DNA from 3 places in the Solibacillus sp. FSL K6-1126 genome. Region 3 is predicted to be linked to each of the others. Evidence: riboswitches for the same ligand, from Rfam matches in the RefSeq annotation. Region 3 holds a riboswitch; each other region holds the start of a gene.

The links. A riboswitch is a leader RNA that binds a small molecule or an ion and turns the genes downstream of it on or off. The one in region 3 is predicted to bind lysine.
Positions count from the first base shown of each region.
Region 1: linked by a shared signal. The riboswitch ahead of MHH44_RS10505 (transporter substrate-binding domain-containing protein) and the one ahead of MHH44_RS01970 (amino acid permease) in region 3 are both predicted to bind lysine.
Region 2: linked by a shared signal. The riboswitch ahead of MHH44_RS14675 (aspartate kinase) and the one ahead of MHH44_RS01970 (amino acid permease) in region 3 are both predicted to bind lysine.

Region 1 is NZ_JBBOPD010000001.1:2,144,121-2,150,123, forward strand. It holds gene MHH44_RS10495 (amino acid ABC transporter ATP-binding protein) at 158-892, opposite strand; gene MHH44_RS10500 (amino acid ABC transporter permease) at 894-1,640, opposite strand; gene MHH44_RS10505 (transporter substrate-binding domain-containing protein) at 1,765-2,601, opposite strand; lysine riboswitch at 2,716-2,903, opposite strand; gene odhB (2-oxoglutarate dehydrogenase complex dihydrolipoyllysine-residue succinyltransferase) at 3,049-4,302, opposite strand; gene MHH44_RS10515 (2-oxoglutarate dehydrogenase E1 component) at 4,396-6,003, opposite strand, start outside.
Region 2 is NZ_JBBOPD010000001.1:2,948,276-2,954,278, forward strand. It holds gene sdhA (succinate dehydrogenase flavoprotein subunit) at 1-1,392, opposite strand, end outside; gene MHH44_RS14665 (succinate dehydrogenase cytochrome b558 subunit) at 1,488-2,102, opposite strand; gene MHH44_RS14670 (YslB family protein) at 2,374-2,790, shown strand; gene MHH44_RS14675 (aspartate kinase) at 2,887-4,119, opposite strand; lysine riboswitch at 4,211-4,389, opposite strand; gene uvrC (excinuclease ABC subunit UvrC) at 4,422-6,003, opposite strand, start outside.
Region 3 is NZ_JBBOPD010000001.1:397,491-403,493, reverse strand. It holds gene MHH44_RS01975 (RNA 2'-phosphotransferase) at 1-652, opposite strand, end outside; gene MHH44_RS01970 (amino acid permease) at 908-2,365, opposite strand; lysine riboswitch at 2,458-2,638, opposite strand; gene MHH44_RS01965 (CynX/NimT family MFS transporter) at 2,794-3,993, shown strand; gene MHH44_RS01960 (restriction endonuclease) at 4,055-4,609, shown strand; gene MHH44_RS01955 (nitric oxide synthase oxygenase) at 4,652-5,707, opposite strand; gene MHH44_RS01950 (quinone oxidoreductase family protein) at 5,800-6,003, opposite strand, start outside.

The sequences.
Region 1 (6,003 bases), 1.7 Mb from region 3:
CCATGTTAAACTTTCAAACAGAGGTGGAATTTATGGCATTTGGTAGTATTCCAATGTGGTTTTTCGCAATTGTAATTGCTTTTGCAATTGTATTTATTTTAATAAGCGAATGGAACTCACGAAAATAAGCTCGCATTTGACTGCGAGCTTTTTGCTATTACCTTAATGTTCGTTTTAAAAATTCTTTAGTCCGGTCATGTTTCGGATTTACAAGCAACTGTTCCGGAGGGCCTTCCTCTACGATAACCCCTTTATCCATGAAGACAATGCGGTCAGATACTTCCTTGGCAAACTCCATTTCATGTGTAACGATCAGCATTGTATTTCCTTGGTCTGCCAGGTGGCGCATTACCTTTAATACTTCCCCTACCATTTCAGGGTCAAGCGCTGATGTCGGTTCATCAAACAGCATTACATCGGGATCCATCGCTAATGCACGGGCGATTGCGACACGTTGTTTCTGTCCACCGGATAAATGTTTCGGTTTCGCATTTTTATAGGCACTCATACCGACAAGCTCCAAATATTTCATCGCATTTTGTTCTGCTTCCTCTTTTGAACGCTTCAACACTTTCATTTGGCCAACAATACAGTTATTTAGTACATCCAAATTATTGAATAAATTGAACTGCTGAAATACCATCCCTAAATGTGTACGGTACTTTTCAATTTGATGACCGTCATTTAAAATATTTTCCCCGTTATAGATAATTTCTCCTGCTGTTGGTGTTTCGAGTAGATTAATGCAGCGTAACAGTGTTGATTTCCCAGAACCAGAAGAACCGATCAAAGTTACGACTTCTCCTTTGTTTACCTGGAAATTCACATCTTTCAATACTTCATGATCGCCGAATTTTTTATTTAAATGGTTAATATCTATTACAACTGTCACTTTATTCACCATCCTTTTCTAACTTGTTGCCGGTAATAAGCTCCACTTTATATGAAGAAGGTCCGTCCATCTTCTTCTCGAATAATAGTAAGAAACGAGTTACAGTAAATGTCATAATAAAGTACAAAATCGTTGCGATAAAGAACGCTTCGATATATTTATAGTTACTGCCTGCAATCGAGTTTGCCGTAAAGAATAGTTCCACAACCGAAATAACACTTAATACTGAAGAGTCTTTAATGTTCATTACGAACTGATTCCCTGTTGCAGGTAAAATATTTCGTGCGACTTGCGGCAGGACAATATGAATCATTGTTTGCAGGTGATTCATGCCAATCGCCTGTGCTGCCTCAAATTGCCCTTTATCAATCGAAACAATACCTCCACGTACATATTCAGCCATATATGCTCCCGTATTTAAACTAATAACAACAGAAGCTGCTAAAAAGCGGTCAATATCAATGCCTAAGTATACGAGGCCATAAAACACCACCATCGCTTGAACCATCATTGGCGTTCCCCTGAAAATTTCCACATAAGACGTTAATATGAAATTAAGTACTTTTAAAACTATTGATTTTACATTCTTTTTACGATGTGGAATCGTATGCATAATCCCGATAAAAAATCCAATCAGAGTTCCGCAAATTGTCCCGATAATTGCCAATAGAAGTGCAGTCCAAGCACCACGTACGAATAAATCCCAGTTGTTCGTAAACAAGTTCCATGATGATTCTAAAAATGCCATCGCCTTGTCCTCCATTTCTTTCTTTGTTTCTACTATTTATGTATGAAACCATAATTTTAATAGAAAAAGGTTGTCTTCCGTTTGCCGGCAAGACAACCTCATCAAAACTGTTAATGCGACACGATTATTGTGCTGCTGGTTGATTTGCAATTGCGTCTTCCATTAGTTGTTGACGCTCTTCTTCCGAAATTTCAGCTAAAACTTTGTTAATTTGTTCACGTAAATCTGATCCCTTTTTCAAACCTACTGCTACAGCTGTTGACGCTTCGTCTGCTTCGAAGTTTGGCTCAGGTACGATGTATTTAATATTATTCAGTGCCATTTCAGCAGAGATACCTTCTGGACGTTCTGAAACATATCCATCAATCGCACCTGACTGTAATTGCACTCGCATTGCACCAAAATCAGTTGCCGCTACTTGTTTTTGAACACCTTCGATTTGGTCGATTACATCATAATGTGTTGTAGATTGCTGACCTGTAATTTTTGCACCTGCAAAGTCAGGTAACGAAGTTGCATTTGCATATGGACCGTCTTCTTTTACAACAATGACATAGTCACTTGTGTAATAGTTCTCTGTGAAATCAATTACTTCCTTACGTTCAGGCATTGGTGACATACCTGCAATTACCAGATCAATGGCACCTGATTGTAATGATGGAATTAAGCCATCCCAGTCTGTTTTAACAATTTGTAATTCCATGTCCAGACCTTCTGCAATTTTTTTCGCAATTTCCACATCATAGCCTGCTGCAAATTCCTTTGAACTTGCAATTTGAACTCCACCATTTGCATCATCTTTTTGTGACCAGTTAAAAGGGGCATACGCTGCTTCCATACCAATTTTAATAACTTTCTTGTCTGAATCAGAACCGCTTGTAGTACCTTCATCGCTTGAACCACACGCTGCTAACAATAGCATTGTCATGGCAGTCAATAAAATTAATAGTCTTTTTTTCATAGAAAATCTCTCCTTTTTTGTTAAATTTCGGGGTTCACGTATACAAAAAACGACCTAAAAGAAGAACTTTAGGTCGTTTAAATTATAATTAGCCCGAATCCTCTACAGTTCCCATTTTGAGATAGCACAACTCAACCATCAGGGATATAGATGATTGAGACAGTTCTGCAATTGTTCACTGCAGACCCAGCATTGTAAAATTGAGCATTTACAACACTTCGGCGATATTTCCTTCTCTTATATTTCACAGCCAGCTCATGGCTCCATATAAAACTGTTAAGTATCGCGCCTCTACCTCACGAGAAAGTGAGGTTTTGATATGAAATTGATATGTTTATATTACATTATTGCGACATTTCCGTCAACAATCATTTTTCTGAAAGTTAGCTGTAAAAAAAAGCTAATGCGCAATATATAACATACTGCGCATTAGCATAGAAGATACTATTAAGAATTTAATAATAAATCTTCTGGGTTTTCGATCATTTCTTTAACTGTTTTTAAGAAGCCAACAGAATCTTTACCATCAATGATACGGTGGTCATAAGATAGTGCTACATACATCATTGGACGAATTTGAACTTCACCATTAACAGCTACTGGACGGTTTACGATTGAGTGCATACCTAAAATACCAGCTTGAGTACCGTTCATGATCGGTGTTGACATTAATGAACCGAATACACCACCGTTAGTGATTGTGAATGATCCGCCAGCCATGTCGTTTAAGCCTAATTTTTTGTCGCGTGCTTTACCAGCTAATTCCGCAATGTTTTTCTCGATTTCAGCAAAGTTTTTCGCATTTGCATCACGAACTACTGGTACTACTAAACCTTCTTCTGTTGATACAGCAATACCGATATCGAAGAAGTTGTTTAAGTGAATTTCATCACCGTTAATTTGTGCATTTACATATGGATATTTCTTTAATGCTGCTACTACAGCTTTTGTGAAGAATGACATGAAGCCTAATTTAATATCGTTAGCTTTCACGAACTCATCTTGTTTACGCTTACGTAATGCCATAATGTTCGTCATATCAATTTCGTTGAAAGTAGTTAACATTGCAGTTGATTGTTTAACTTCTAATAAACGTTTTGCAATTGTTTGACGACGACGGCTCATTTTTTCAACTGTTACACGGTCTGTATCAGCTGCTGGTGTAAAGATCATTGGACCATTGCCTGCTGCTGGAGCTGGAGCTGCTGCTGGAGCCGCTGGAGCTGTACCATGTGCTGCAACGTCTTGTACACGTACACGACCTTGTGGATCAACTGGTGAAATTGCTGCTAAGTCGATGCCTTTTTCACGAGCTAATTTACGTGCTGCTGGTGAAGCGATTACACGCTCACCTGAAGTTTCTTCAACTGCAACTGGTGCTGGTGCTGCTGCTTTAGGAGCTTCTTCTTTTGCTGGAGTTGCTGCTGGAGCTTCTTCTTTTGCAGCTGGTGCTGGTGCTGCGCCTTCGCCTGCTTCAACTACTGCGATTACTTGTCCAACTAACACAGTATCGCCTTCTTCAGCTAAAATTTGTTTTAAAACGCCTGCTTCTTCAGAGATAATTTCAGCATTAACTTTATCAGTTTCTAACTCAACGATGAATTCGCCTTTTTCTACGCGATCTCCAACTTTTTTCACCCATTGGGCAATTGTTCCTTCAGTAATTGATTCTGCTAATTCAGGGACTTTAATTTCAGCCACGTTCATATCCTCCTTTAATTACGCTACACATTCATTGTATAGCAAGCCACTTCTATTTTAAATAGAAGCAGCTCTTTTTAAACAAATCATTTATTACTTTTCAAGTGCTTCGTTCACTAATTTAGCTTGTGCTGCTTTATGTGAATCGCCATCGCCTTCAGAAGTAGAGCTCATTGCAGGACGTCCTACATAGCGTACTTTTTTGCCTTCAGCGATATCATATAATGTTTCAAGAACATATGTCCATGAACCTTGGTTTTTTGGTTCTTCTTGTACCCAAACGATTTCTTTAACATTCGGGAAGCGAGCGATAATATCTTTCACTTGTTGTGCAGGGAATGGGTAAATTTGTTCCACACGAATAATGTGTAAGTGATCAAGCCCTTCGCCATCTTTCACACGTTCTGCTAAATCGATCATTACTTTACCTGTACCAAGTACTACTTTTTCAACCGCTTCTGTATTTTTGCCTAAACCTTCTTGCTCGATCACTTCCTGGAAGCGACCATTTGCAAGTTGTTCAGCAGTAGCTGCAGCAAGTGGATGACGTAAAAGTGATTTTGGAGAAACCACTACTAATGGACGTACACCTTCTGTACCTAATAAAGCAGCTTGACGGCGTAATAAGTGGTAGTAGTTGCCTGCATTTGAACAGTTTGCTACGAACCAGTTATTTTCTGCAGATAATTGCAGGAATCGTTCCATACGGCTTGATGAGTGCTCTGGACCTTGACCTTCATAACCATGTGGTAAAAGAAGTACGAATCCAGATTTTTGACCCCATTTAGCGCGGGCACTTGAGATGAAGTTATCAAACATTACTTGCGCCATGTTTGCAAAGTCACCGAATTGTGCTTCCCATACAGTTAGTACATTTTGGTTTTCTAAATTGTAACCATATTCAAAACCTACTACACCTGCTTCTGTAAGTGGTGAGTTGTAAACTGTGAATGAAGCCTTTGCACCTTCAATATGATGTAATGGTGTAAATTCAGCACCGTTATTTTTATCATGTAATACTAAGTGACGTTGAGAGAACGTACCACGCTGTGCATCCTGACCAGTGAAACGAACCGGTGTGCCATCTTGCGTAATTGTTGCATATGCTAATGTTTCAGCATGACCCCAGTCAATTTTACCTTCAGTAAACGCATCACGACGTTTTGCTAAAATTTTACCTAACTTGTTTTGCGGCTCAAAACCATCTGCAAAGACAAGTAAATCTTCATTTACTTTAGCTAAACGCTCAGCATCTACTTTAGTATCGATTTCAGGGAATTCGATTTTTAGTTCTTCCGGCATATTAGGCGTTACATGCTCGTCTTTTTCTGCCATTTCTTTAACATGATCATACGCAGCTTGCATTTCCGCATAAATAGCAGTATCTAGAGCTTTTACTTCATCAGCAGATAAAATGCCGGCTTCTGCTAGTTCAGCACCATACAATGCACGAATTGGTTCATGTTTTGATACTAATTTATATGTTTCAGGGTTTGTTACTGTCGGATCATCCGTTTCATTATGACCGTAACGGCGGTAACCGATTAAATCGATAACGATATCCTTTTTAAATTTCGCACGGTATTCCGCTACAAAGCGACCAACAGCTGCCACTGTTTCAGGGCTGTCAGCATTTACATGAATAACCGGAATATCATACCCTTTTGCAGGGTCAGATGAATAAATAGATGAACGTGAATC
Region 2 (6,003 bases), 2.6 Mb from region 3:
AGTCATGTTGTCAGTCATCCACTCACCAAGCTCTTTGTGTAGCAAGTAAGCGTTTTCTGTACCATCCATATTAAGGATAGCTTCCCATTTTTCTGTTTCTTCCTGTACGCGACGCGTGTAGATTTCTTCAGGTAAATCTTCTGCATGCTTTTTAAGTCCTTTAATGTACTTAACAGCATTTGGACCAGCAACCATACCACCGTAAATCGCTGATAATAATGAGTTCGCACCTAAACGGTTTGCACCGTGTTGTGAGTAGTCACATTCACCTGCAGCGAATAAACCAGGGATTTCAGTCATTTGGTCATAGTCAACCCATAATCCACCCATTGAATAGTGTACCGCTGGGAAGATTTTCATCGGTAATTTACGTGGGTCATCACCTACGAATTTCTCGTAGATTTCGATAATACCACCTAATTTAATATCTAATTCATGAGGATCTTTATGGGATAAGTCTAAGTATACCATGTTTTCGCCATTAATACCCAACTTTTGATTTACGCACACGTCAAAAATCTCACGTGTTGCGATATCACGTGGTACTAAGTTACCGTAAGCAGGATATTTCTCTTCTAAGAAGTACCAAGGCTTACCGTCTTTATACGTCCAAATACGTCCACCTTCACCACGAGCAGATTCAGACATTAGACGGTTTTTGTCGTCTCCAGGAATCGCTGTTGGGTGAATTTGAATCATTTCACCGTTTGAATATGTTGCACCTTGTTGGTAAACAATCGATGCTGCAGAACCAGTGTTGATTACTGAGTTTGTTGTTTTACCGAAGATAATACCAGGACCACCTGTTGCCATAATTACAGCATCAGAACGGAATGAGCGAATTTCTTCAGAACGTAAATCTTGTGCTACGATACCGCGGCAAACGCCTTCGTCATCAAGCACCGCACCAAGGAATTCCCAGTGCTCATATTTCGTAACTAAACCAGCTACTTCGTGTGCACGAACTTGCTCGTCTAGGGCATATAATAATTGTTGACCAGTTGTCGCACCAGAGAATGCTGTACGGTGCATTAACGTACCGCCGAAACGACGGAAGTCAAGTAAACCTTCTGGAGTACGGTTGAACATTACACCCATACGGTCCATTAAGTGGATAATACCAGGTGCTGCATCACACATACCTTTAACTGGTGGTTGGTTCGCTAAGAAGTCGCCACCATAAACTGTATCATCAAGGTGGATCCATGGAGAATCCCCTTCACCTTTTGTATTAACTGCTCCGTTAATTCCGCCTTGTGCACATACAGAGTGTGAACGTTTAACTGGAACCAACGAGAATAATTCAACTTCAGTACCAACTTCAGCTGCTTTAATCGTAGCCATTAAGCCAGCAAGACCGCCACCAACGACGATAACTTTACTTTTTGCCATGATTATTTCTCACTCCTCATTAATTGCTAAAAACTTTTACTCATATTTCATTCCATCTAGGATCTTAACTATGTAGTAGTGAACAAGTTAAGTGATTAGACGAATGCTAAGATAGCTGCAACACCAACGATTGCTAATACTACGAAAATTAACAACGTAACATAAGTTGCGATTCGTTGAGATTTGTTTGATTGCGTAATACCCCAGCTTACTAAGAACGACCATAAACCGTTCGCTAAGTGGAATGCTGCTGAAACGATACCTAAGATGTAGAATACTAACATTAATGGATTGTCAACGATTTCAACCATCATATTAAATTCAACTTCAGCACCGAATGCTTTTTGGATACGTGTTTGGAAAATATGCCACGCAATGAAGATTACAAGGAAAATACCTGTGAAACGTTGCAATGCAAACATCCAGTTACGGAATGTGCTGAATCGTCCAGTATTGTAAGTTGCAGTAAATGCAATATACACTCCATAGAATCCGTGGAACATTAATGGAATATAGATAATGATCCATTCCATCGCTAACAACAACGAGTGTGGAAGTAATTCCATAACACCTGTTGCGTTATTGTAAGTTTCTTCACCGCCAACTGCAGTGAAGTTCAGAAATAAGTGGAACACCAAGAACAACCCGACAGGAACTACACCTAATAACGAGTGTAAGCGGCGCCATAAAAATTCACGATCTTTCGACAAAACTGTTACCCCCCTTAGTACTTGAAATACACATGCGCAACGTCTCAAATTTGTAAAAGTTGTGATGTTGACTGCGCATTTCATCATGGTACAATATTATGACATGTCCATTGTACTCTCAACAGATACTAGCGTCAAGGCAACGCGGGATATTTTATAATCATTTTAAAGACGGTTTTACGCTGTTTTGAGAACTGTTTTTTCTGCTTATAACTCATTTTTTCATGAAAGAATGAAAATTATAAGAAAATTTATGAAAGAGGTTTTTTATATGGAAGGGTACAAAATGAAAACGATTCCAACTTTTGGGTACGAAATCATTCGTGACCATCTTCTTCCTTCTATTTTAGGTAAGCATGAAGAAGATGTTTTATATTGGGCAGGTAAAGAAATTGCAAGAAAGTTCCCATTGTTTTCTATGGATGAACTGCCTTCATTTTTTATGGAAGCTGGATGGGGCCAGTTAGTTCTGGAAAAAGAAACGAAGGATGAACTTCATTACATACTTTTGACGACAGAAGAACTGCCACTCAATATTGTACAACGTTGCTTCCGTCTTGAAGCTGGCTTTTTAGCAGAACAAAAACAAAAGCAGCTTGGCTATTTGACGGAATGCTATGAAGAAAAAGATAATGACAAACATGTCGTAAAATTTACGTTAAAATGGGATTTAAAAGAGAAGATTTAGCCTTCACCTTATCATAATCAATAATTGCTGAAGCAGCAAATTTACTCAATAAAAAAGCTGGAAATAAGCCATTACAGCTCATTTCCAGCTATTACTTTAAGAAGCGGTTACTTCTTTCATCGCCAAATTGAACTCCTCATGCAACACATTCGCAGCACGAACCATCTCATCCTGTGGGATAACGACAGACACTTTAATTTCTGAAGTACTGACCATTTTTACAGGAATATGTTCGCGACCCAACCGTGCAAACATGCGTGCGGCCACCCCCGGATTGGATGCCATGGCAGAACCGATAATAGATACTTTCGCTAAACCTACTTCAAAATCCGCAAAACTAAAGCCAAGCGACAGTTTACTAGTTTCCAATACCCGTAAAGCTTCCGCAAACTCATCTTTCGAAATTGTAAAGGAAATGGTCGGCTTCACGCCATCAATGACTGCTTGCACAATAATATCCACATTGATATCATTTTCTGCTAAAACACTAAACACTTCTGCCAATGACGCGGTTTCATAAGAATCATAGCCTATCGTCAAACGAATTATATCCGATTCGTAGGCTACCCCGCGTACAAGTAAGTTTTTCTCCATGTCTACATCCCCTTTAATAAAAGTGCCTTCCACGTCTTGTACGAAAGAGCGTACAATGAGCGGTATATTATATTTCTTGGCAAGTTCAACCGCACGTGGGTGCAAAATTTTAGCTCCTAAATTTGCAAATTCCAACATCTCATCATAAGAAACTTCCGGAAGTTTCCTGGATTCTTTAACAATTTCTGGGTCTGCCGTGAAAATCCCTTCAACCGATGAAAAAATCTCGACACGCTCTGCTTCAAGAGCAACCGCCAATGCAACCGCTGAAGTTTCAGAACCCCCTTTGCCGAATGTTGAAATATTCTCTGTCCCCGTAACTCCTTGAAAACCAGCTACTACGACGATTTCTCCTAATGCTAAATATTCCTCAATCCGTTTACTATCTACATGATCAATCCGTGCATTGCCATGTTTTTGATTTGTTTGAATGCCTGTTTGCCAGCCAGCAAGCGACACCGCTTTACCACCATGCTCCTGAATTGCCATCGCCAGCATTGCACTTGTCATTTGTGTTGCAGATGCGACAAGCGCATCCATTTCCCGTTTCGACGGCTCATCGGTAATTTCGGCAGCATATTGTCGGAATTCTCGTCGTAAAGCGGGCATTGAAGAAACGACAACGACTAAGTTTATGCCACGTCCTTGCTCTTTTATCACTTTTTTAGCTACCTGTACTATTTTTTCCGGCGTAGTCAGTGCCGGACCACCAAACTTTACTACAACTGTCTCCATTTTTTCCCCTCCTTGAATAAAACCGAAAACAAAAAACGGCTTTCCATGTTCATGGAAAGCCGCCGTCAATACAAATAAATAGTTATAAGTTTTTCAGGATAGCCCTCCAGAACAAAAAGCTCTGACAGTTTTACATCTCTTAAATGCAAAACCAGCAAACTACGCGAACAATACGCACTTCACTTCGGCAGGACCCCCTTTCGATTGCTGTCAATGGAATTGTTCCTCCTCAAGCAATGTACTATTGAATACTGCACCTCTATCTTAGTAAATATTGAATTGTCTTAAATATTAGCATAACACTATTCTTTATTCAATGGTGCTTCATGAAAATGGCGATAAATAACTTCCGCCAATTTTGCCGGAACACCGGACTCCTGCAGTTGCAGCTCGCTTGCCTCGCGAATTTTTTTTACGGACCCAAAATGTTTCATAAGTTGCTGCTTTCGCTTCGGACCTACTCCTTCAATTCCATCAAGAACCGAAGTAATCGCATTTGTCTGATGCTGCTGACGTAAAAATGTGATCGCAAATCTGTGTACCTCATCTTGAATGCGCTGCAATAAATAAAAACCGTCACTCGTACGCTTTAACGGAACAACTTCCGGCGGCGTACCAAATAAAAGCTGGGACGTATTGTGCTTTTCGTCTTTTGCCAGCCCCGCTATTGGAATGACTAACCCCAGTTCGTCTTCAATTACTTCTCGTGCAACTTCCATTTGCCCTTTTCCTCCGTCTATGAGAATGAGATCAGGCAATGGCAGATTTTCCCGCAATACACGTGTATAGCGGCGTCGAATAACTTCCTGCATCGCACCATAGTCATCATGTTTAGCCGCTTCTCTTGTTTTATATTTCCGGTATTCCTTTTTCGCAGGCTTCCCGTCTATAAAAACAACCATTGCTGAAACCGGATCAGCTCCATGCATATGACTATTATCAAATGCTTCAATTCTTAACGGCAATGGAATTTGCATCGCTTCGGCAAGTGCTTCACAAGCCCCTACTGTCCGTTCCTCTTGACGTTCAATTAACTGGAACTTCTCGTGAATGGCGATTTCTGCATTTTTCATCGCTAGATCAACAAGCTCTTTTTTTGAACCGCGCTTCGGTGTCACTACTTTAACATCCAACAGCTTTTGTAAAATCGTTACGTCAATCGATTTCGGAACAAAGATTTCTTTTGGTAATAAATGATGCGGCTGTTCGTAAAAACGGCCGACAAATGTTAAAAATTCCTCTTCCGGCTCATTATAAATCGGGAAAATCGATACATCGCGCTCAATGAGTTTGCCTTGACGCACAAAAAATACCTGGACACACATCCAGCCTTTTTCTACTGCATAGCCAAATACATCTCGGTTGCTCAAATCATCTGTTACAATTTTTTGCTTTTCCATAATTTGATCGATATGGGCGATCAAATCACGGAATTCCTTCGCACGCTCAAACTCAAGATTTTCGGCAGCATCGATCATTTTTTGCTGAAGATCTTGCTGTATTTCTTCGACTCCTCCGTTTAAAAACTTTGAAATCTCATCGATCATTTCGTCATACACTTGTTTTTCAATGTCCTTTACACACGGTGCCAAACATTGCCCTAAATGATAGTACAAGCATACTTGATTAGGCAGATGTGTACATTTACGAAGTGGATACAAACGGTCCAGTAATTTTCGCGTTTCGTTTGCTGCATAGGCATTCGGATACGGTCCGAAATATTTTGCTTTATCCTTCTTCACTTTTCTTGTCGTAATAATACGCGGGTATCGTTCGTTCGTAATTTTTATATAGGGATACGTTTTATCATCCGTTAATTTCACATTATATTTCGGGTCATGCAGCTTAATTAGATTCAGTTCCAGAATAAGGGCTTCCAAATCG
Region 3 (6,003 bases):
GTTCGAACTTCGAACCATCCGTACTGAAGTAGCTCATGCTGCGCGTAACAAAAATCATCACCTTTTTGCCATCTTCATATACCATTTCCGCAAACGGTCCGGTCTGTTCGAGTAATTGCACTTTTGTTACATCTTCATTATAAATGACTAAACGGTCAGCATACCGCGCTTTAAATTGCTCGTATGCGGCAGTCCCTTGCAAAATAATAATTTCCGGCTGAAACTCATCCATTACTTCTTTAAAAATGAGATTTCCCCGCTCAAAATTAGCGGTATCCTCTTTTTTCGCTACTTTCGCTTCATCGGCTGATTCCAGCTGATATGTATTCAGCGACGTATAAATGAGCGATTCGTGATGATTGTTTTCCAGCCAATTTTCAAACTGCAATGAACCTTTAAATTCACGGGGTGCCCCTTTAATTTCACTTAAATATAGATCCTGGAAAAGATCTCTGTTCACTAATGAATCTGCAAAAGTCTGCTCACTACGGTCTTCCACTTTAAATAGCGGCACCGCATGCGAGCTTACTAGGAAAATACGTGATTTGTACGGGTTCCCTTTTGTGAGAAACGGTCGATACATCACCTTTTTATCATCTTCCCCTGTTAACCAAGGATAGACTTTTTTATAGAAACCTTTTGAAATAGGCATGTTTTCACTTCCTTATTCTTCAGCGTTACTCATTTTTTTATTTCTTTTATAATACCACTGTTGCAGCAATCGTACTCGGGAAATTTAATCCTCAGTTATATACTGGTTGTCCTCAATCAGTCTAGCATAATACTCAATCACTCTCACTTAATCCTCACTTTCCCCTATATATTCCTCACTTGAAGACAAATAATCCTCAATACAACAAAAAACGCAATGAAAGCCTATAAGCTCACATTGCGTTTCAGAAATTAATTATTTATTTGATAAGTCGCAGTCCTGTAAAGGAACGATTTTCGTTTTATGTTTAAATTTGTAGCCAAACCATAAAGCGGCAAACAATGGTAAGCCGATATATGAAACGACGACACCGTACCAGTCAATTGTTCCACCCGTAAATGCCATATAGTTTTGACCTAGCACGACAATCATACATAGGGCAAACGCGAATAGCGGTCCGAATGGGAAGAATTTGGATACATACGGTAAATCCCTCAATGAATGTCCTTGTGCGACATATGCACGGCGGAAGCGATAATGACTGATGGCAATACCGAGCCAAGCGATGAACCCGGACATACCGGACGCATTCAACAGCCAAATGTAGACAACACCGTCACCGAAAAAGGATGCCAGGAATGCTAACGAACCGACTGCTAATGTAGCTAAAAGTGCATACATTGGAATACCACGCGATGTTACTTTCATGAAAAGTTTCGGTGCTTTTCCATCTACCGCTAACTGATAAAGCATACGACTAGCTGCATATAATCCTGAGTTCCCTGCAGATAACATAGCCGTTAAGATAATGGCATTCATAACAGATGCCGCAAACGCCACACCTAGGTTTTCAAATACTAATGTAAATGGACTTGTCGCAATATCTTCAGATAAAAGACGTGAATCCGTATACGGGATCAGTAATCCGATTGCACCGATTGCGAAAATGTAAAACAACAGAATACGCCAGAATACTGAACGAACTGCTTTTGGAATGTTTTTGCCTGGATCATCTGTTTCCCCTGCCGTTACCCCAAGCATTTCCGTACCTTGGAATGAGAAACCGGCTGCAAGGAAAATACCGAACAGTGCAAGGAAACCGCCATTAAACGGTGCATCATCTTTGAAGAAATTCGTAAAGCCGACCGGATCGTTCCCGCCTAAAATTCCGAAAATCATTAAGAAGCTGACAATGATGAAGACAATTACCGTTGCAACTTTAATCATCGCAAACCAGTATTCCGCTTCACCGAAAGCTTTTACAGACGCTAAGTTAAATGATAAAACAACTACGATAAATAAAATGGTCCATAACATTGAAGAACTGTCCGGGAACCAGTATTTCATAATTAACGAAACGGCCGCAATTTCTGCTGCAATTGTAATCGCCCAGTTGTACCAATAGTTCCAGCCAAGCGCAAAGCCTAAAGCCGGATCAACAAATTTTGTTGCATACGTACTAAACGAACCGGATGTTGGCATATAGGCAGCCATTTCCCCTAATGATGTCATTAGGAAATACACCATAACGCCGATCAGCGCATATGCGAGCAATGCCCCACCAGGACCCGCCTGTGCAATCGCACCACCTGATGCTAAGAATAAACCTGTACCGATCGTTCCGCCAAGCGAAATCATCGTTACATGGCGACTTTTTAAACTTTTTTTCAACCCGTTATTATTACCGAGCTGATCTATTTTAATCTCACTCATGAATATAAAACTCCCTTTTTGTTTTGTTGGTGAAGTGTAAAAGAAAAACCACCACAAGTTTTTGTGATGGTTATAGTTACACCTCATCAAACTTGAAAGATAGCTCAACACATGCTCACACATGTGACAGTTCTGTTCCTTATCGGAAACAGCCCCAGCATTATTTTCAAGAAGAAAAATAACACTTCGGCAACCATTCCTTTCATAAAGCTTCACCGATTCTTCCTAATCTCAGCTATACTAGTCTTAATGATTGCGACCTCTACCTCATAATTTACATGAGGTAATGTTTTATTTAATTTAATTGAATCAATGATTAAAAGTCTAACATAACATTTTTTTGATAGCAATGGCTTCACCTTTATTCTGTTTTTTATGAGTATTCACACTACTCTAACATATATCAACATACAAAAGGAGAATCGAAAATGGACACACAACAAGTAAATCAAAATAGCAAAAAAATACTATCCAACCGACCGCTCATCTATTTTATGGTAGCCGTATTTTTATTTGCGACCACATTACGTACACCGATTACATTGATCGGCCCGATTATTTCATTTATACGTGAAGGGCTTGGGATATCGAACTTTCTTGCAGGCTTTTTAACGACCATTCCTTTAATTGCCTTTGCGGTTGTATCACCATTTGCACCACGCATTGCCCGTAAGTTTGGGATTGAATGGACATTATTTTATTCCGTCATTTTACTTTGTGCAGGGATTTTACTGCGTTCGCTAGGGGCAACGTCTTTACTCGTTATAGGAACAATATTAATCGGGGTCGCAATTGCATTCGGGAATGTTCTTATCCCTAGCTATTTCAAATGGAAATTCCCATTACATATCGGATTATTAACAGGGATTTATTCCGTTTCAATGAACATTTCTTCCGGAATTGCTGCAGGCTTCAGTTATCCTATAGCGGCAAACGCAGGATGGCAAATCGCAGCAGGTATTACAATTATTTTAGGGATTCTTACATTACTAATCTGGCTGCCGATTTTGCGCCAGGAAAAAATTGCATTAAATATGCCGACATCGCAGACTAAGAAAACGCAAATGTGGAGGTCACCGCTTGCCTGGGCAGTCGCTGGAGCAATGGGATTCCAGTCGTTCATATTTTACTGCTCGTCTGCATGGTTGCCGGAAATCTTCATTAGCCAGGGCCTTGATGCTACAGCGGCCGGGTGGATGGTATCCGTTATGCAGTTTGCACAAATTCCGATGACATTTATTATTCCGATTCTTGCAGGGAAAATCGCTTCTCAACGTCCAATCGTCATTTTCTTTACGATTTGTTACTTAGTCGGTTTTACTGGTGTCTTAATGGAATGGACAAGTCTTGCTGTCGTATGGATGATTTTATTAGGCTTTGCAGGAGGGGCTTCGTTTGGTTTAGTACTGATGCTGTTTTCATTGCGCACAAAGACAGCCTATGATGCAGCTGAACTTTCCGGCTTCGCACAATCAATCGGTTATTTTGTTGCCGCAATCGGGCCAGTTTTGTTCGGCTTTGCACATGATTTGACGGACAGCTGGACAATCCCGATTGTGCTGTTCATTCTCATTTCTGTTCTATTGTTTTTGGCTTCCTTTATGAGCTCAGACAATCGTACAATATAACCAAACGTATGTACCCTTTTATGATATAATAACCGTAGTAAATAAAAGGAGTACAGAACTATTGCGTAAAAAGAGAAGACGGAATAAAAAACGCCTGCCAGTAATCCCGCTATTTTTCATCGCATCGGCTGGTACAGCTGGTTTTTATGTAACGAAAACATCTGAAGGCATCGGTATGGGAATTGTCGCTTATTTCGTTCTATATATCGCGTTTAAAATTTGGCTGAAATCGCTGAAGACGAGGAAATTGCGGAAGTCCGGCATTCGCGAAGTCGATAAAATGACCGGTGAAGATTTTGAGAGATTTTTAGGCGAATTATTTAAGCGCCGCGGATTTAAAGTGAGCTATACCGCTACGAGCGGTGACTACGGTGCCGACCTTATTTTAAAGGACGGAAAAGATATTATTGCAGTCCAGGCAAAACGCTATTCCGGTACTGTCGGTGTAAAAGCGGTACAGGAAATTATCGGTGCGGTAAAAATGTATGAAGCAACAGAGGCATGGGTTGTCACAAACAGTCATTTTACACGCCAGGCCGAAAAACTTGCCGACATCAATGACGTTTATTTAATCGATCGAGATGAATTGATTCAAATTATGTTAAATAAAAGGTAAGAAATAGGTGTGCAGAGGCTTTCGCTTTCTGCACACCTATTTTTAATATGGCTGCTGCTGGTATAGGTAGTTTGGTTTTTTAATCGTGTTGGCAATCGGTTCATGATACAGGTCGGTCGTTGCAGGAGATAATGGCGGGACAAGCCATACCCAGTTCCCTGTTACTTCCCGGCCGCTTGCATGTTCCTGCTTTTGAAACAGCTGAAACTGCTGGGCAGCGGTATGATGATCAACAATACTTACGCCCGCTTTTTTAAACGAATGCAGCACCGCAACATTCAGTTCTACGAGTGCACGGTCCTTCCAAAGCGACGCATTCACTTCAGTATCCAGTCCCATTGCTTCCGCCACTTTCGGCAGGAAATTATAGCGGTACGTATCCGCCAAATTGCGCGCCCCGATTTCCGTCCCCATATACCACCCGTTAAACGGCGCTGCCTGAAAATCAACGCCCGCAATATTAAAACGCATACTCGAAATAATCGGTACTGCATACCATTTCATATTTAACTTTGAAAAATCATAATCCGGATGGGTAATTGCTACTTCCAGCACATGCTTTTCAGGAATTTCAAAAAACATTGGCTCCCGGTTATCTACTTGAATGACAAGCGGTAAAACATCATAGTTTGAACGTGCACCTTGCCAACCGAGATTTTCACATATTTTCGTAAACTCAATCGAGTCCGAATCTCCAACAATCCCATCATCTGTTTCATAGCCAGCATAGCGAATGAGCTGGTGGTTCCACACCCGTACACGTTTCGGGTCAAACAGTGTAATGGCAGGTCTGATTTTTCCGTTGTTTGTCGCAAAATCGATATGGTGTAGAAGCGCTTCATAAATTTCGACCTCATTTAATAAATGGCGCTGATCAAACACATTTAAGCTATTCCAAAACAGGCGTCCGATACATTTATTGCTGTTGCGCCATGCAACCCGTGCACCGTGCGTAAGCTCATCTGTCGTTAAAGTGAAATCAGGAAGATGCGCCTCTTTCTTCCGTTCTTTCAGCCACTCTTCTGACTGCTTTGTTTCTTTTTTATATAAAGTTAGGAATTCTATTCGTTCATGCAATACTGTAGTCGTTGTTGCCATTGTTTCATCCCCTTCTAATCCCATTTTGGCGCCTTCGATAGGGAATCTCAACAATACAACAACCGGTTAAAACATGTATTTTTCATATATGACTAAAATTGTTCATAATGTTTATCTTTTATAAGGCGAATTAAAATCTTACCTTGATGCTTTCTACTTTCGATTAGGCGATGCGCCTCCTGAACTTCCTCCAAATCAAAGACTCGCGCAATTGGAACGCTTAATTCTCCACCTTCGAACAATGGAATAATCCGTTCAACAACAGGAGCGAGTCGAGCAGGAGCTTCTTTACGAGT